3 regions of the Marinomonas sp. FW-1 genome follow, and region 3 is predicted to be linked to each of the others. Evidence: predicted binding sites of a transcription regulator. Region 3 holds the regulator's gene; each other region holds the start of a gene.

Region 1 (6,509 bases), 780 kb from region 3:
ACGCCGCTCAGAGTTGGTGACCGTACCGTCTTTTTCACTCCAGCCCGTCGCAGGAAACAAGACATTAGCCATCGCGGTTGTGTCCGTATGCGCCTTACAATCACTGACAATCACAAGCTCACACTTTTCCAATGCCCGTCGAACTTGCGCTGTATCAGGCAAGCTCACCATAGGATTGGTCGACATAATCCACACGACTTTTACTTTACCTTCCTCCATGGCTTGAAATAAGTCGACGGCTTTTAGACCATTTTCTGTGGCCATATTGGGCGCTTGCCAGAAACGCTGGACTAAATCCTGTGCGTCTGGTGTTGCAAAATCCATATGAGCAGCCAATTGATTGGCCAACCCGCCGACTTCTCGCCCACCCATAGCATTCGGCTGACCCGTAATAGAAAAAGGCCCAGCCCCCTCTTTGCCAATACGGCCCGTCGCCAAATGACAATTAATAATCGCATTGCATTTATCAACGCCGGAGGACGACTGATTCACCCCTTGCGAATAAAAGGTAATTGTCTTTGCGGTATCACGCCACCAGCCAACTAAGCAGGTTAAATCTTGCTCACTTACCCCGCAAAAATTCGCTGCAGAGGAAAGACTCGGTGTCGACGCTTGCGCTTGCGCCAAAGCCTCATCAAAACCATTGGTGTGGTTCGCAATAAAGTCATGATCCAGAATATCTAATTGGGCAGAGTCGTGTAATAAAAAGGAAAATATTGCGGCGTCACCCCCAGGTTTAATCGCCAAGTGCAAATCCGCAATGTCACAAGTCGCTGTTTCACGAGGGTCGATCACGACGACTTTCATATTCGGTCGTTGTTTTTTAGCTGCGGCAATACGTTGATATAGAATGGGATGAGTCCAGGCAGCATTCGATCCAACCATGATCAATAAATCACAACACTCTAAATCTTCATAACTGCAAGGCACAGTGTCCGAGCCAAAAGCGCGCTTGTAGCCGACAACGGCAGACGCCATACACAAGCGAGAATTGGTATCCACGTTGGCAGTACCAATAAAACCTTTGGCAAGTTTATTAGCCACATAATAATCTTCAGTAAGAATTTGCCCCGAAAGATAAAAAGCAAACGCATCGGGACCATGGTCTTTAATAACCTGAGTGATTTTTGCGCTTACCGTCTCAACAGCCGATTGCCAATCCACTGGCCGCCCATTCACCATAGGCGTTAATAAACGATCATCTGATTGAATCGTTTGTGCAAGGCTGCTGCCTTTCACACACAAGCGACCAAAGTTCGCAGGATGCTCCAAGTCACCAGAAACAGGAGGAATCGCTTCATTTACCGAATGAGGAACAGTCAAGTTTACGCCACACCCAACACCGCAGTATGGACAAGTCGTTTTTCCGCTTGTTGCTGTCATCGTTGTTGCCGCCATGGACCCTCCTCACATTTGCCTTCTTAAAAACAAAAAAAGGCCCAATCACTTTTCTAAAAAAGTGATTGGGCCTCGTTGCCTTTTGTAATATCTGTATGCTTTATGTGTAAGCCATCGTCGGTTTACGGTGCATCAGTAATCTATACATAGCAATTAGTAAGCCAACTTTTAATAAAGCAGATAAAGCCAGTTATAACTGGGTTTTACTGGCCTTGCGGCTGGCGTACTTCTGAAGTGCTATAAAAAACGATCTTTTAGAGCCCTCAAACAGTGCAGCTAAGCAATAAAATGCACCATTTCTAATTGGCGGCGATAAACACCTCATTACCTTCTAACTTCGCTTGCCAATGAGGTACTTTAATATCCTCTTCCAGACATTCGCCCGATGCCAAGACAAAGTGTTGTTTATACAAAGGGCTGGCAACGACCCATTGATCTTGTAAATGGGCAACCAAGCCTCGTGATAAAACATTCGCCTTGCCAACCGGATCCCAGTTAGCAATCGCAAAGACTTTATTATCAGACTCAGGGACGTAGAAAATCGCGACTTGTTCGCCATTTACCATGGCCGCCACACCAGCGCCCTCTATTAGGTCTTCTTGTTTACAAATTAATTTCCATGGCATCGTCATCGTTTTAACCTACCTTCGCAATTAATTGTTGTTTCTCTGCTTCTGTTGCCGGACGCATTTGACTGCGCTCTTCAACAAAGACCACATTGTTATCACTTCCCTCATAATTCACAAATTGGCGGAACGTTTTTAGGGCTTCTGGATCTTGCAACGTGGTTTTCCATTCGCATTGGAAAGTATCCACGACGTGCTGCATACTGGCTTCAAGCTCAGCACATAAACCCAGTTTGTCATCAATCACCACCTCTTTAAGGTAGTCCAATCCTCCCTCTAGACCGTCCATCCAAACAGAAGTACGCTGCAAGCGATCCGCTGTTTTGGTGTAAAACATCAATACACGGTCGATGTATTTCACCAAGGTTTCATCGTCCAGATCTTTGGCAAACAAGTCTCCGTGGCGTGGCTTCATACCACCATTACCGCACACATATAGGTTCCAACCACCTTCTGTGGCGATCACACCAATGTCTTTACTCTGAGCTTCAGCGCACTCTCGAGTACAACCAGACACCGCGAATTTGATTTTATGGGGGGAGCGCAAGCCTTTGTAACGATTCTCCAGATCAATCGCCATCTTCATGCTGTCATTCACGCCATAACGACACCAAGTGCTACCAACGCAAGATTTCACTGTACGTAAGGATTTGCCATAGGCTTGACCGGTTTCAAAACCCGCTGCAATTAACTTTTCCCAAATTTCGGGTAATTGCGACAAGGTCGCACCGAATAAGTCGATCCGCTGACCACCTGTTACCTTAGTGTATAAGCCGTACTCTTTTGCCACCTCGCCTAATACAATCAATCTATCAGGCGTGATTTCCCCGCCCGGAATGCGCGGCACAATTGAGTAGGTTCCATCTTTTTGCATATTGGCAAGGAAGCGATCATTGGTGTCTTGCAAGCTAATGTGTTCTTTTTTCAACACATAATCATTCCAGACACTGGCTAAAATAGACCCAACTGCGGGCTTGCATATTTCACAACCGTGACCTTTACCATGTTGGTTTAACAGTTCAGCAAAGGTTTTGATTCCACCGACCTTCACTAGGTTGTACAAATCTTGGCGGGTATACGCAAAATGTTCACAAATGTCTGTGCTGACCTCAACACCCAAGGCTAACAATTCATTGTCGACGACTTTTTTCAATAACGCTGCACAACCACCACAACCCGTTCCCGCTTTCGTAATGCCTTTCACATCACCAACCGACAAAGCGCCATGACAAACGGCGTCATTAATATCTTGTTTAGAGACGTTATGGCAGCTACAGATCGATGCAGTCGCTGGTAAAGCATCTACACCTAGGCCAACGGGAGCATCGCCCATCGTAGGTAAAATAAGTGCTTGTGCTTGCTCAGGTAAATCAATGGCATTGAGGTAATATTGCAACAAGGTATCGTAATAACTGTTGTCGCCCACTAAGACAGCGCCTAATAGCTTTTTACCGTCTTCAGAAACCACCATTTTTCGATAGCTTTGGCTGATTTCATCTTGGTAAACAAAGACTTTGCAGCCTTGCGATTGAGCATGTGCATCGCCAACTGACCCCACGTCGCAACCCAAAAGCTTCAACTTGGTGCTCATATCCGCGCCTGTGAACGTCACGCCTACATAACCCAACAAATGCCCTGCGGCGGATTTGGCCATGGCGTAACCTGGAGCAACCAAACCAAAAATACGATTATTCCACAGCGCACACTCGCCAATGGCATAAATGTCGTCATCACTGGTTTGGCAATGATTGTTGACACTGATACCGCCACGCTCTCCAACCGTTAGACCCGATTGATGCGCCAACGCATCCTGCGGTCGAATCCCCGCAGAGAATAAAATAAGATCAGTTTCAAGATGAGAACCATCAGCAAAATTCATGCGATGAAAAGCACTCTCACCATCAATTATTTCTTTGGTCGCGGTGTCGGTATATACCTTGACACCTAACTCCTCGATCATTTCCTTAAGAACCGCACCGCCCTTTTCGTCTAATTGAACGGGCATTAAACGCGGAGCGAATTCCACAACACTGGTTTCCAAACCCAGATTTTTGAGCGCATTCGCCGCTTCCAACCCAAGTAAACCACCGCCGACAACCGTGCCTCTTGTTACTTGTTTCGCACACGCTCTAATCGCGTCAAGATCATCAAGAGTACGATAAACAAAGGTGTTATCACGTTTATGACCAGGAATAGGTGGAACAAAAGGATAAGAGCCCGTCGCCAGAACAAGCTTGTCATAAGACAATGACTCGCCATTTTGTAATATGAGCGTCTTCGCCTCACGGTCGATCTCGGTCACCAAGCTATTGGTAAAGTAGCGCACGCCATGTTCGTCATATAAAGTGCCATCTGTCATGGCCAAATCGGCTGCACCTTTACCCGTGAAATATTCACTTAGATGCACACGGTCATAAGCTAAGTAAGGCTCTTCACCAAACACCGTAATTTGAAAGGCTTCATGACCAGCTTGGGCGATCATTTGTTCGACAAAGTGATGACCGACCAGGCCATTGCCGATCACCACAAGATGAGGTTTGGTAGTAAGAAAAGACACGCTAGAAATCATTGTGTTCCCCTTTGCAATAATAGTTTGCCTAACGGCTAACAACGTCTAGAACGGCTTGATTTAGGCCACTTGAAGGCAGCAATACGCTTCGCCAAATACCAGTAAATCAAGCATCTCAGAGACATTGGTCTTGTTTTGAATTAGCTGGAAATACCAGCTTCCATCGGCGACGTTGCCATAAAGAATTGCGCCAACCAGTAAGCCGTCGTTGACTACCAGTTTGCGGTAATGATTTGCGCTAACATCTTTGAAAAAAATGCAGTTGTCTTCTTCTGATGGCTCAATCTTACCAACCGAAAAAAGATTGATGCCGGATACTTTCAACTTAGTCGATGTCGGCTCGATAACAAACGCGGCTTCTTCGCCTACCAACACCTTCATCAAAACGTTAATTTGTGTCCAAATAGGCGCTACTAAGCCAAAGGTTTGTTGATTACATTCACAGCACTCACCCAGAGCATAAACATCAGGGTGAGAAGTTTGCATTCGCTCATCGACTAAAATCGCCCGATTCGTTTCCAATCCAGCCGCTTTGGCTAACGCAATTTCAGGCACGATACCCGCAGCCATAACAACCAAGTTCACTGCCAGCTGTTCGCCACTTTGGCAAACCACATGAGAGACGCAGCCGTCATCTGTTTGTAAAAAGGATTCTGGTGACTCGCCAAGACGAAACTCGATACCCATTTGCGTAAGCCTAGCCAGTAAGAGCTCGGCCGATTCGGCGTCTAGCTGACGATTTAGCAACCAATTTGAGCGATGAAAAACGACCACCTTATGACCACGCTTTACCAAGCCCACTGCAGCTTCTAAGCCCAACAAACCACCACCGACGACGCAAACAGACTGACGGCCTTTCAACTGCGTCATAACATCCACATCATTCCAAGTACGAAAGCCCATTACATTAGGAGCCGACACCCCTTTGATTGGTAGCACACTTGCCCGAGAGCCAGTCGCTAGCACTAATTGATCGTATTTAATGGTTTTTCCACTGGCTAATAGGAGCGTTTTATTTTTCGGGTCCAACTTAATAGCGGGATCATTGGACACAATATCAACGCCATCTTCTTGCATTTTCTGCGCATCAACAAATGGCATATCGGCATCCGAAATATCCTTTGCCAATAAAGAGGACAACATGATGCGGTTATAGCCAACTCTGGATTCTTCCCCAACCAAAACTATTTGGTAATCATCGCCATGCGCTTTTTCGAAGTCGTGCGCAAGCTTGCTGCCAGCCATACCAGCCCCAACAATGACGAGACGGCGTTTGCCCGACTTAGAGATAAGACTAGGCATTGGCAACCTTGGCACTAGCCGCCACCGTTTTACTCTTAGTCGTTGCTTGGATAGGCTCTACTTTGCGTTGTTTTTCATACAAGAAGGTCAACACTTGAGTTCGATAATCTACGTATCTTGGGTCATTCGCTAAAGCCAGACGTTCACGCGGGCGCTCAAGGTCAACATGGAGAATTTCTCCAACAGTGGCAGCTGGGCCATTCGTCATCATGACTATACGGTCCGATAGCAGCACGGCTTCATCCACGTCGTGAGTAATCATAATCACAGTGTTGTTTAAGTCTTTTTGAATCTCCATCAACGAATCTTGAAGGTGTGCCCGAGTCAAGGCATCCAATGCTCCAAAAGGCTCATCCATCAGTAAAACACTAGGCTCCATCGCTAACGCTCTAGCAATACCAACACGCTGCTTCATACCGCCAGAGATTTCATCTGGACGCTTATCAGCGGCATGGGTCATGTGCACCAACTCTAAGTTATGCATGATCCAGTCATGCATTTCTTTCTTCGATTTGGTTTTGCGAAAAACCTGTTTCACTGCCAATTCGACATTCTGGTAAGAAGTTAGCCAAGGCAGTAAAGAATGGTTTTGAAAAACCACCGCACGCTCCGGT
Region 2 (6,509 bases), 1.8 Mb from region 3:
GCCAAGCGGGCTAGGTTGGCGCGGTCCATAGACAGCTGTTGAGCAGCTTTAGTCCAGTTCCCTTCGTTCGTTTCCAATGCTTTACGAATCATATTTCGTTGGTAAGCTTCTGTTTCTAAACGCAAATCTATTGTTTCTTGATGGCCTGTAATGGGCCGTAATGTTTCATTGCTCTGTATCTTTTCTTGAATGCTGTTATCAATTTGTAGCCCTGTTAAATGCGCTGGAGAGATAATAGTGATGCCATTTGTTTGTCCTGTCTTAACAGTTTCGGCCTTAGAAAAGAGCGCCGCACGGGAAATGACATGCTCTAATTCACGTACATTTCCTGGCCAGTGATACGCTTCAAGCATGTCGATAGCTGACGCAGATAACGTCAGTTGCTGAAGCCCTAATTTACGTCGGAAACGCTCAGCGAAGAATCCAGCCAACACAGGAACATCGCCTTGTCGTTCTCGTAATGGCGGTACGTGAATCGGGAAGACGCTGAGGCGATGGAATAAATCCGCACGAAAGCGATTTTCTGCGACTTCAGCTTCTAAATGTCGATTAGTCGCCGCGATAATACGAACGTTTACTTTGCGAATTTGATCTTTGCCAACCGCCTGAATCTCTTGATTCTGAATGGCTCGGAGTAACGTTCCTTGCACTTCCAACGGTAATTCACCAATTTCATCCAGCAATAAGGTTCCGCCGTCTGCCAACAAGAACTTACCATCTCGGTCTCGGTCAGCTCCCGTAAACGCTCCTTTTACATGGCCAAACAGCTCACTTTCGATGAGGTGGTGCGGAATCGCGGCGCAGTTTACATAAACCATAGGCGCTTCAGCGCGAGAAGAATGCTCATGCAGCGCTCTTGCCACCAGCTCTTTGCCTACGCCCGTTTCACCTTCGATCAGAATAGAAAAATCCGACGAGGCAACCAGATTAATCGACTGTTTAAGGTCTTGCATCGCTTTGCTTTGGCCGATCATTTCACTACTTTGCTCGCCAATTACCTTCAATACATTTTGGGCATGTTGCGACTGGTTTTCTAATTGTTCCATCAAGATGGCGGTATTTAGTGTCATGGCTGCCATGGTGCCGATGATTTCTAACGCACGCGCGTCGATATCATCAAAAACGCCCGGTTGGATACTGTCTAAGGTGACAACTCCGATTAATTTCCCTTCCAAATACAAAGGCACGCCCATGCAGGAATGCACAGGCAAATTCTCGTCATGGCCTAACACCATGCCATCGTAAGGGTCGGGAAGAGGTGAGTCTGTTGGAAAACGAACCGGATAATGGTCACTGCTAATCGCTTTCAAACGTGGGTGTTCATCGATAATAAATCGGCGTCCCATCAGGTCTTCTGATAAACCGCGCTGGGCAAGCGGTGTCAGTACGCCATTGCTGTGAGAAAGCAGCACAACAGCATCGCAGTTGATCGTTGCCCGCACAGCATAAACCAATTGTTCGAAGCGATTCGGCTGTGTCACCGCGCTAGCAAGATCGAGGGCAAAACTCAGTAAAGCGTTGTTAGAAACCTGATTCATAGTTATCAGCTCAAAAGGCGAATTGGCTTTCGTGTCAATTTGACTCAAAGATATCATATAGACTTTTTTATTAGCGAGTCTTATTGACTCTTAATTTAACGAATAAAATACAAACCATTGATTTTCAATGCCATTTTTTAGTTGGCACACACTTCGCTATATAAAAGTTAACACGCTTTATTCACCCCTTTAAAAGGATACAAACATGTTAACTCAACATCATATAGATACAGTAAAAGCCACTATCCCACTTCTTGCTTCTGCAGGGACCGCGATTACTGAGCATTTCTATCAACGCATGTTTTCTCATAACCCAGAACTAAAAGATGTGTTCAACATGACGCATCAAAGAACCGGTGGTCAGCCTGCGGCTTTGTTCAATGCCATCGCGGCCTACGCGACACATATCGATAACCTCGAAGTGCTGACCAGCGCCGTGATGCGAATTGCTCATAAGCACACCAGTTTTAATATCCAACCAAATCAATACGATATCGTTGGTCACCACCTTATTGAAACCTTACGTGAGCTGGCTCCAGAAGCGTTCACCAAAGACGTAGAAGAAGCTTGGGCGGCTGCGTACACTCAACTCGCGGATATCTTTATCAAGGTCGAAGGCGATCTGTATAAAGAGCGTGCCGCGCAACAAGGTGGCTGGAAAGATTTTCGTCGCTTCCGTGTTGCCTCCAAAACACCTGAATCCGATTTGGTCACCAGCTTTGTGTTTGAGCCAGTCGATGGTGGCGCAGTGATCGACTACCAACCTGGTCAATACTTGGGCGTTAAGTTACATCCAAAAGGCAATGAGTTCGATGAGATACGTCAATACTCTCTATCAACCGCGCCAAATGGTAAAAATTATCGTATCAGCGTCAAACGTGAAGGAACGGGCGATATCAAAGGGGTTATGTCGAACTACCTACACGATCATTTAAACATTGGGGACGAAATAGAAGTCATGCCACCAGCAGGGGATTTCGTATTCAAAGACAAGCAAACACCTGTGGTACTGATTTCTGGTGGCGTTGGCTTAACACCCATGCAAGCCATATTGGATACACTCGCCAAACAGCAATACAGCCACCCAGTGAGCTATTTACACGCTTGCGCTCACCAAGGTCAGCATTCTTTTAAAGAGCACGTAAACGGTCTGAAAAACCAACTAAACTTGTCTGTTCATACTTGGTACGAACAAGCTGACAATGAAGAAGAAGGCGTGTCAAAAGGCATGATGCAGCTAGATGCGATAAAAGACAGCCTACCGCTGACAAATGGCGAGTTTTACTTGTGCGGACCTGTTGGTTTCATGGTGTTTGTGAAACAGCAATTGCTAACCCTTGGCGTGGAAGCCGACCGAATTCATTACGAACTATTCGGCCCGCATCAAGAGGTGTGATAGTTAACCCATCCCGACCCCTCCCCTTAGGAAACAAAAAGGGAGGGAGTTAATACAGCAAGACTAGCTCCTCCCCCTGCTAAGGGGGAAGAGCCTAATAGATTAAGCCCCATACGCCCAATTAAAAAAATCAGTAAGATTAAAAACAACACTCGAATGAAGCCGCTGCCAAATCGAAGTGCTAGAAACACACCAACAAATGCGCCAAGAATATTACAAACAGCAATGACTCCACCTATCTGCCACAATACATTTCCACTGGGTATGAAAAACAACAAAGCAGAGGTAAATGTCCCTAGGTTAATGAGCTTGGCCGAGGCGGAGGCATTTAAAAAATCAAAGCCAAAGCCTCGAATAAAAAGAAATATTAAGAAGCTTCCGCTTCCTGGACCAAACATACCATCGTAAAACCCAATTAAACCTCCAAACATTATTCCTTTGAATAGCTCGATTCTTTTGCCTTCAAGAACCGTGTGATTTAGGCCAAGATCTTTTTGTCTAAACGTATAAACAGCCATACTGATTAACAACAAAAACACCAAATACTGCATTAATTCTTCTGGTATTTTGGAAATAGATTTAGCGCCTAAATATGCAAAGACAAACGCAGAGATAGCGGTTGGAATCATGATGCACCAAACAATGTTGATACGCTTCATGTATGAGCGAATGGACGATAAAGTTCCAGCCCAAACGGCTAATTTATTGGTACCAAACACCGTTGATAATGCCTGCTCAGGCAACGCATGCAGCAAAGCCGGTATTAAAATTAACCCACCACCGCCAACAGCGGCATCGATCAAGCCACCAAAAAATGAAAATACGCCAAGCGTAATAATGTCTATTGTAATCTCCTTATATAAGTTACCAATGTTTACTGCCAATACTTTGGAACTTTAAGAGGCTCGATAAATGAATAAAAGTGACTTATATTGAACTTATAATTCACTTAAAATGAGCATCTGAATGGAACTTCAACAATTACGAATGTTCAAAGCCATTGCCGATTTAGGCAGCATCGCAAAGGCTGCAGAAAAACTTCATTGCGTCCCCTCCAACATCACCACCCGTATAAAACATCTAGAGGATGAACTAGGTGAACCATTACTCATTCGTCAGGGAAGAGGGGTAATACTGAGCCCGTCGGGAAACTTATTTTTGGAGTACACAAACAAGATTCTTATGCTGACTAAGGAGTCTAAAAGAGCAATAGCAAGAGATAGCACCCCAGCAGGAAAGCTCAGCATTGGTGCTATTGAATCGTCTGCAACGAGTCGATTACCTAAGCTTTTATCGAAATACCATCAGCTGCATCCTAGGGTCGACATAGAATTCTCAACCAGTACATGGGAAAACTTAGAAGAAGCCGTCGCAAAGCATGAGCTAGACAGCGCTATCATTGCCGTGAAACCTGTAAACCCAAACATCGAATGTATCGAAATTTATCATGAGGAATTGGTGCTCATTGCATCGCCTTCTTTTGAGCCCATCACATCGCCAACCAGCCTAATTGGCAGAACTATCTACATGTGGCCGACAGGATGTCCTTATCGAAAAGCGCTTGAAAACTGGCTAGAAAAGAATAGCGTATCGGTGCCAATAACCAGCATTGCGAGTTATGGCACTATTTTAGGATGTGTAAGTGCTGGCGCTGGCGTATCTTTGGTGCCAAGGGGACTTTACGAGCAATTCAAGCAAATAGACGGGATAAAAGGATATGTTTTTGATCAATTACACCCTGTTGCAAATTACTTTATTTGGAATAAAAACACTGGATACCACAGCGCAAAAGAAGCGTTTTTAGAGCTGATTTGCACAGAATTAACTACACTGAATGTAAACACTTCAGCACATAACATGACACCGTAATTTCCAGTCATATTGGTAAATCGTCTTTTAAAAAAACAAAAAACTTGAGTATATGGTGATACTCAAGCTCTGTTTTATTTAGACAATTGATTATGACTGGGCAAGCAACAACACTTGCTCTTGTTTCTCCACGCTTGTGAAGGTAGGACGAGAGGTGACACGGTCAATATAGGCGTCGACCACAGGGTTCGTCGTAATTAATCCAAACATGCGGCACCACTTCAAACTCAAGCCCCAAAGAATATCCACTGCGTACAGCTCCTCTCCCAATAAATAAGGGCCTTTGGCGATTTGATCGAATAGTGTTTGCAGCATTTTATCAAAGCTACCATAAGATGATTGTGAAGCCTCAACGGGAGGACGATTAAAGGCTTTATCAATCACAGCTGGCTCAAAACTGCTACCTTGGTAGGCCATCCAGCGTAAATACGCTCCACGTTTGGGGTCATTTAAGGCTGGCGCCAAGCCCTTTTCGGGAAATAAATCGGCTAAATACAAATAGCAGGCGACTTGTTCCGTTACCACGGTGCCGTTATGAACAAGCGTTGGAAATTTCCCCAAAGGGTTGATAGCGAGAAACTCCGGTTGTTGATTTTCACCGGTTTTGAAATTCAGCACTTTCATATCATAGGGAATCCCCAACTCTTCCAGCAATACCCAAACGCCAGTGCCTCGGGTTTGTGGAGCATGGTACAGAGTGATGGTGTCTTGGTTGCTTTGAATCTCGCTCATATCCGTTACCTCATTAGGTTGTTAGATCATTTTTGGTTGTTACATGAGCTATATTAGTGACTAAACCTGACATCTAGTGTCAGGTTTATACTTTATACTGACGAAAAAACATTCGCTTAGTGCTGTTAGTTGGCAAGATGACTTAGCTCGACGACAAAGAACAGTGAAAGGAGAGCCTCATGCGAGCCAGCCGAATACTCAAAATACTGATGATGTTGCAAACCCACGAGAAGGTCACGGCCGCTGAATTGGCTGACGCCAGTGAAACCTCTATTCGTACGGTTTATCGAGATATCGAGGCGCTTAGTGCTATTGGCGTACCCGTCTACAGCGAACAAGGAGTGCAAGGTGGCTATCGGTTGTTGCAAGGCTACCGTACCCGTTTGAACGGACTTTCCGCCAAAGAAGCAGAAACACTGTTTTTGGCCGGGTTGTCTGGCCCAGCCCAAAAGATGGGATTGGAGGCAACGCTGGCTGACGCACAACTGAAGCTAAAATCCGCCTTACCAGACACGGTTCGGCACGAAGCAGAACGCCTACAAAGTCGATTTTTACTGGACACGCCAAATTGGTTTTCTGACGATGAACAAGTCACCTACTTGCCAACATTGATGACAGCCGTATTGGAGCAACGGCTTATTACCATGCGCTATCAGAGTTGGAAAGGCGAAATACAACGTCAGACCCAACCTCTAGGCATCGTTTTAAAAGGTGGACAGTGGTATTTAATGGCGAAGGTCGATACAGACGTTCGAACATATCGCGTATCTCGTATTGAATCGCTGACCTTACTGGGTGAGACATTCGAGCGGCCTAAAGACTTCAATTTAGCCGCGTTTTGGCAAGCCAGTTTACGCCGTATGGAAGCGCTTCAATTTCCAATTATCGCCGAAGTACGTTTAACCGCGTTGGGTGTTAAAATCATGGAGTACGTGTGTTCTTCTTATGTGATGAAACAGGCGACGATTGAGCCG
Region 3 (6,509 bases):
CGATTAGCAATGGCCTCATGGTCTTCTGTGCGCATGATCTTGCCGATGTATTGAAGGTGTCTTCTCATGGCTTCGTGTTGTTTTATGCGTCCAGCTTCAACGAAGGCTTCGCGTAAAGTGTCCGACATTTCAACTTTCTTAAGCTGGTTTTTGCTTAAGCCGAGCATTTTTTTACCAAGATCTTGCAAGGCTTCCATTTCACGCTTGATCTGGGTTTTACTTTTAGGAATGTCTTCTTCGTTTTCAAATTGATCAAAGTCTGTCATGGGAACCTATATTAAAAAAATAGTAGCGAGACCTAGGAAGGAAAGGAATCCAATTACGTCGGTCACAGTAGTCAAAATTACGCTGCCAGCAAGGGCAGGGTCGATGCCAATCTTTTTTAAGAAAATTGGCAGAAGTGTACCAGTGGTTGCTGCAAATAGCAGGTTTATTATAGTGGCGCCTGCAATGATATAGGCAATCTTTATGTTGTCAAACCAAAGAGCGGTGAGTGCGGCAATAACGGTTGCCCACAATATGCCATTAAGAAGTCCGACAACAAGTTCTCTATTTAAAAGCCAGCGTGTATTGGTTGCGCCAATCTGGTTCAGTGCGATGCCTCGAATTACCAGTGTCAGTACTTGTGAGCCAGCGATACCGCCCATACTGGCAACAATAGGCATTAATATTGCCAATGCAACCACTTGATCGAGTGTGTTTTGAAATAGTCCAATCACATAAGAGGCGATAAAGGCTGTAATAAGGTTTATGCCAAGCCAAACCGCACGTCGTTTGGTGGTTTTCATAATAGGGGAGAAGGTGTCTTCGTCGTCATCGAGACCTGCCATGCTTAGCATGGAGTGTTCAGCTTCGTCACGAATAACATCGACAACGTCATCGATAGTGATACGACCTAGTAATTTTCTGTTTTCACCATCAATAACGGGAGCGGAGACAAGGTCCATTTTTTCAAATAACTGCGCAACTTCACTTGCAGGTGTCTCTGCATTGATCACAGTAAACTCGGTTTCCATAATGTCACGCACGGTGGCATTAGGGTTGGAAACCAGCAATTTAGTAAGGGGGAGTACACCGAGAAGTTTATCTGAGCGACTGACGACTAATAAACTGTCAGTCATGTCTGGAATCTTTGCGTGCCTGCGAAGATAGCGAAAAACAATGTCCACATTGATATTTGGACGAATTGTTATCGTATCCGTATTCATTAAGCCGCCAGCAGAGTCTTCTGAGTAGCTTAATAGGTCTTCAACTCTTTTTCTGTCTTGCGCCGTCATCGACGCAAGCACTTCTTTCACGATCTTTTCTGGCAGGTGCTGTAATAAGTCGGCTAAGTCATCACTTTCAAAGTGTTCTGAGACGGCGATAAGGCGTTCTGTATTCATGTTTTTCATGAATTGAACGCCAATATCTTCAGTCAGATACTGTAATACTTCGCCTTCGTTTTTGTCTTCGATGAGTTCCCATAAAAGCTTACGCTCTTTTGGCGGAGACGATTCTAATAGTCGAGCAACATCTTGTGCAGGTAGGGCACCATTAAGTAGGTAGCGAATTTGCATTGTGGCACCGGTCTCAAGGGACTCGGTTACCGTTTGCAAATGATTAAGGGTGTTTTGCTCCGACATGATGCTCTTTACTCATCTTCACCGAAACGATTGTTGATTAATTCAACGATCGCGTTAATGGCTTCTTGCTCATCTTCACCATTCGCTTTGATTTTGATTTCGGTGCCTTTTCCTGCAGCAAGCATCATCATTGCCATGATGCTTTTTCCATCCACATTACGCCCATCTTTTTCGATGGTGATATCACAAGAAAAGCGTGTGGTTGTTTCTATGAGTTTGCCTGCTGCACGGGCATGCAAGCCAAGTTTGTTTATAATAACAATAGACTCTTCCAGCATGCTTTATACCTATATTAATGAGTTGAAAATACTGAATAGCTCTTCGTTGCTTTGAGCAGTACGCAGCTTGTCCAATGATTCTGGAGACTGTGCTAATTCTGCAATTTGAGCCAGTGTTGATAGATGTTGGTCACATTCATGTGGCGGAACAATTAACGCAAATATAAGATCGACAGCTTGTTTGTCTATAGAGTCAAAATCGATAGGCGTCTGTAGTGACATTACCACTACAGCGGTGTGATTTGCGGACTCTAGTCGACAATGCGGAATGGCTATTCCATTGCCTATACCAGTACTTCCAAGTTTTTCTCGACCTAGCAGTGCATCATAGACGGCTTCGTTATCACAGTGAAGTCGGTTTGACGCTACTTCCGCGAGGTTTTCTAATACGCGTTTCTTGCTAATGATATCTTGTTTTGCGAGAACGAGGTCTGCTTTTAATAATGATTTCAAGGACATGATAAAATGCTTTCCGTTTAGATCAGTCGTTTGCGTTCATTGGAAGGAGGGATGTTCATCGCCTCACGGTATTTGGCTACAGTCCGTCGAGCAACTTGTATGCCTTGATCTGCCAAAATGGCAGCTAACTTATTATCACTTAAAGGTTTTTTAGCAGGTTCGTCAGCAACAAGTTTTTTGATCATGGCCCTAATTGCTGTCGAAGAGCACTCACCACCAGAGGCTGTATTAACATGGCTCGAAAAGAAATATTTTAATTCAAATATCCCTTTTGGTGTGTGCATGTATTTTTGAGTGGTTACCCTAGATATGGTTGACTCATGCATGCCTACTTCTTCAGCTACGTCATGAAGCACCATTGGTTTCATGGCTTCTTCACCAAGCTCAAAAAAATCGATCTGTCTGCTGACAATGCAGCTGGCTACTTTTAGTAGCGTCTCATTTCTGCTTTGTAAACTTTTCATGAACCATTTAGCTTCTTGTAGTGAGTTTTTGATGTAAGAAGCATCTTCGGCTGTGGCAGCGGTGCTGGCCATGGCGGAATAGGTTTCATTGATTTTTATTGGTGGAAGAGCGTCGTTGTTTAATTCAACTTGCCAAACGTCATTACGTTTTTTGACTGACACGTCAGGAATAACGTAATCGGTATCATCGGCATCAATAACCGAGCCTGGGCGCGGGTTTAGTTGTTGAATTAAGCTAATGACTTCTTTTAGCGCTTCATCTTTTAATTTTGTTTTGCGGCTTAGTTGCGCAAAATCTCTATTGCCCAATAAGGGTAAATAATGGTCAATAAGGTTATAGGTGCTTTTGTATAGAGGGTGAGTCTGGAAAGCTTCTAATTGCACCAACAGACAATCACGTAAATCAATAGAGCAGACGCCGACTGGGTCGAAGCGCTGCAGTCTATGTTGAACCGCAATGACTTCTTCCATTTCTAGGTCTTCAAGTTCAATGCTTAGTGATTCGCAGATGTCGTCAGGTGTAATGCTTAAGTATCCATCAGGCTGGACACATTCAATGATGGCATAGGCAATCTCAAGGTCTCTATCAGACATGTGAGTAAGGTTTAGTTGCCAGATAAGATGGTCTTGAATGCTTTCAGCAGGTGCGTTACGGCTTTCAAAATCGCTATCGCCTTCAAAGCTAAGGTTGTCACTGACCGCAGCTGAACTTTGGTAAGTATCATCCCAATTGCTGTCTATGGATAGCTCTTCTGGGATGCTTTCTGTCCATTCGGACTCTAGGCGTGCTTCTTCACCGTTATCTAGAGGTGTTTCTGTTGCGCTTTTTGACTCTATGCTAGCAGGTAACTCATTATGAGTTTGCTCGTCATCATCAAGCTCAAGCAGTGGGTTCGACTCTAGGAACTCATGAATCTCTTGCTTCAAATCCAACGTAGAAAGCTGCAGTAAGCGTATAGCTTGCTGCAGTTGTGGGGTCATGGTTAGCTGTTGACCTAGCTTTAATTGTAAAGACTGCTTCATGGAGCAACTCTTTTTGTTTGAGTGAATTGGAACGAGTTGTGCATACTACTCCCTTTCTACAGCAATGATAAGGGGTTATAGGCGGAAGTCGTCGCCTAAATAGACCTTTTTTACTTGTTCATTGTTGATGACTGTACTGGCATCGCCTGATGCGATGATATAACCATTACCAACAATGTAAGCTTTATCGCAGATGTCGAGGGTTTCTCTGACGTTATGATCGGTAATTAGGACACCGATTCCACTTTCTTGGAGGTGTTTAATTATTTGTTTTATGTCACCAACGGAGATTGGGTCTACTCCAGCAAATGGCTCATCAAGCAGAATGAATTTTGGGTTCATTGCAACCGCTCTTGCTATTTCTACCCGGCGCCTTTCACCTCCTGATAATGCCATTCCTAAGTTGGTGCGGATATGGGTGATATGGAACTCTTCTAAGAGCTCTTCTAATCTTTCATGTTGTTGTGCTTTAGTGAGATTTTTGCGTGTTTCTAAAATCGCTAAAATATTGTCTTCTACAGACATTTTTCTAAAAATAGATGCCTCTTGAGGAAGATAGCCAACACCTTTTTGGGCGCGAGTGTGCATGGCGTCATGGGTGATGTCTATGCCGTCAATAAATATGCCGCCAGCGTCATTGGCGACCATACCAACTATCATATAGAAACAGGTGGTTTTTCCTGCTCCGTTTGGTCCTAATAAACCAACGGCTTGGCCTGATTCAACGGAAATTGAGACGTCTTTTACTACTTTGCGTTTTTTATAGCTTTTTGCAAGGTGTTTTGCTTCTAGTAAGGCCATCTATTATTTTGCCTCAGTAGTTTGTGGCTGTAAGGTCATATTGACGCGACCAGAATCTTTTTTCTCTGCGCTAAAGGTGCCATCTTGGATCATGTAGAGAATGTAATCAGCGGAGATAGAATTCTGCATACGGCTTAGGTATCCATCTCCAGTGATTTCAAGTTTGGATTCGTCGGTTTGGTAGTGGATTTCATTCCCTCTACTGATAACTATGTTGCCATTCCAATCTATTTGTTGACTGAATTTTGCTGGCGACCCTGTGGCTTCTAGGCTGTTAAATCTGCGGGTGCTTGGGTCTGTTGTGACTTTTAAATACTGTGCTTGGATTTCTATGGAGCCTTGTTTTACAAAGACGTTGCCTTTATAGATGGCTTCGCCTGAATTCTGGTCGAAAGAGGCTTCATCAGCTTGAATTTCTAATGGCTTGTTAAGGTCATCTGGTAAAGCGTAAGTGTATTGTCCAATAAGGGCAGAAGTGAGCAACATGCTGGCGTTAATGAGTTGTTTCATAGTTTCCTCGTACAGATCCTGTCATCACGACTTCTTCTGAGTTTATAAAGGTTGTAATCTTATTCGCGGAGGTTTTTCCTTGGGTTGATATCAAGGTAGCAGCTCCGTAGCTGGTCAATGATTTGTCTTTGTCTACGTAGTGCATGTTGTCCGAGCTAAGCTGGATGTCTTCAGACTGCTGATATTTTTTCGTTGCTCTTACGTTGTCTGTTAATAGAATATCATTACTTCCGTCTTCAATAACCCCTTTATCTGCTTTTCCATGCCATTGTCCCGATTCTGAATATCGGGCAACACTAGGCTGTTCGAGCAAGGTTTTCTCTTTAAGGTCATAGTGAGAGGTTTGTTTGGCGTTCAGTGTTTCGATTAGCCCTCCATTTTCATCAAACTCTTTTACCTGCACATCGGTGATGAAATAATCGGGCGAGCCACGAAGTGCATCGCTTTCGACTAAGTTTCTTGATGGCTTTGTGCTGTACCAGCTAATCGAAGCAATAACCACAGTTACTGCCGCTAATAGTAGAATGTTTCTGGTTTTAAGTGTCTTTGCTAAATTCATTGTTATGGCGCGCCATTCGTACTGATTGCAAATATATATATGCCATAGGATGCAATGAAAGGCAGGCCTATCCATCTAGGGATTGCATTGCTCTTAGATTTTTTGAATATAAAGATGGCAATAGCAAGTGCGACCGTTAATCCTAGTACCCAAGGGAAATCACGCTGCACGACACTTGGGTCGATTATGCCGGGGGCGATCAGTGCTGGTAAAGGTAATACGGTGGCTAGGTTAAATACGTTTGAACCTAGTACGTTGCCAATGGCGATATCATGATGTCCTTTTCTCACACTACTAACAGAAGCTGCTAACTCAGGAAGGCTGGTTCCAACTGCAACGATAGTCAGGCCAATAACTAGCTCGCTCACTCCCAAAGCAGTCGCTATGCCAATGGCGCCCCAAACTAGAAGTTTAGAGCTACCTATGAGTACAACCAGTCCAATTAACGCAATGATTAAGGATTTTAATGTTGATGAGCCATCATCTGCGGGAAGCTCTTCTTTTAGTTCGCTTTCCAAATCTTTGTTACCGCGTAATAGGATTATCAGCACGGCGACAAATGCAATGATGAGTATTACACCATCCCATAACCCTAGTGCTTGGTCATAGAGTAAAAAACCAGTCAGTACTGTGATGGCTAACACCAGAGGTACTTCTTTCGTCGAAAGCCCTTTTGCGATAGGGATGGCAGAGAATAATAAAGTGACACCCAACACTAGAGCGATGTTGGCAATGTTGGAGCCTAAAACATTACCGATTGCTATTTCAGGTGCATTATCCAGTGCGGCGA

Evidence for each region. Region 3 encodes sigma-54, which starts transcription at its own class of promoters, with help from an activator protein. Its sites were predicted from a motif close to TGGCACNNNNNTTGCTNT; they were not measured.
Region 1: a site for sigma-54 is predicted at 1,545-1,562, ahead of C1X04_RS06740 (nitrate reductase). Genes of this name have one in related genera too.
Region 2: a site for sigma-54 is predicted at 1,681-1,698, ahead of hmpA (NO-inducible flavohemoprotein). Genes of this name have one in related genera too.

Annotation. Positions count from the first base shown of each region.
Region 1 covers NZ_CP025987.1:1,435,058-1,441,566, reverse strand. Annotated here, with positions in the region: gene C1X04_RS06740 (nitrate reductase) at 1-1,398, opposite strand, end outside; gene nirD (nitrite reductase small subunit NirD) at 1,698-2,030, opposite strand; gene nirB (nitrite reductase large subunit NirB) at 2,035-4,593, opposite strand; gene C1X04_RS06725 (NAD(P)/FAD-dependent oxidoreductase) at 4,654-5,895, opposite strand; gene C1X04_RS06720 (ABC transporter ATP-binding protein) at 5,888-6,509, opposite strand, start outside.
Region 2 covers NZ_CP025987.1:78,277-84,785, reverse strand. Annotated here, with positions in the region: gene norR (nitric oxide reductase transcriptional regulator NorR) at 1-1,538, opposite strand, end outside; gene hmpA (NO-inducible flavohemoprotein) at 1,744-2,934, shown strand; gene C1X04_RS00365 (TSUP family transporter) at 2,961-3,737, opposite strand; gene C1X04_RS00360 (LysR family transcriptional regulator) at 3,901-4,803, shown strand; gene C1X04_RS00355 (glutathione S-transferase family protein) at 4,894-5,535, opposite strand; gene C1X04_RS00350 (YafY family protein) at 5,715-6,509, shown strand, end outside.
Region 3 covers NZ_CP025987.1:2,218,903-2,225,411, reverse strand. Annotated here, with positions in the region: gene yjgA (ribosome biogenesis factor YjgA) at 1-266, opposite strand, end outside; gene mgtE (magnesium transporter) at 273-1,625, opposite strand; gene C1X04_RS10440 (HPr family phosphocarrier protein) at 1,634-1,903, opposite strand; gene ptsN (PTS IIA-like nitrogen regulatory protein PtsN) at 1,913-2,362, opposite strand; gene C1X04_RS10430 (RNA polymerase factor sigma-54) at 2,380-3,849, opposite strand; gene lptB (LPS export ABC transporter ATP-binding protein) at 3,925-4,650, opposite strand; gene lptA (lipopolysaccharide transport periplasmic protein LptA) at 4,654-5,160, opposite strand; gene lptC (LPS export ABC transporter periplasmic protein LptC) at 5,144-5,719, opposite strand; gene C1X04_RS10410 (calcium/sodium antiporter) at 5,722-6,509, opposite strand, start outside.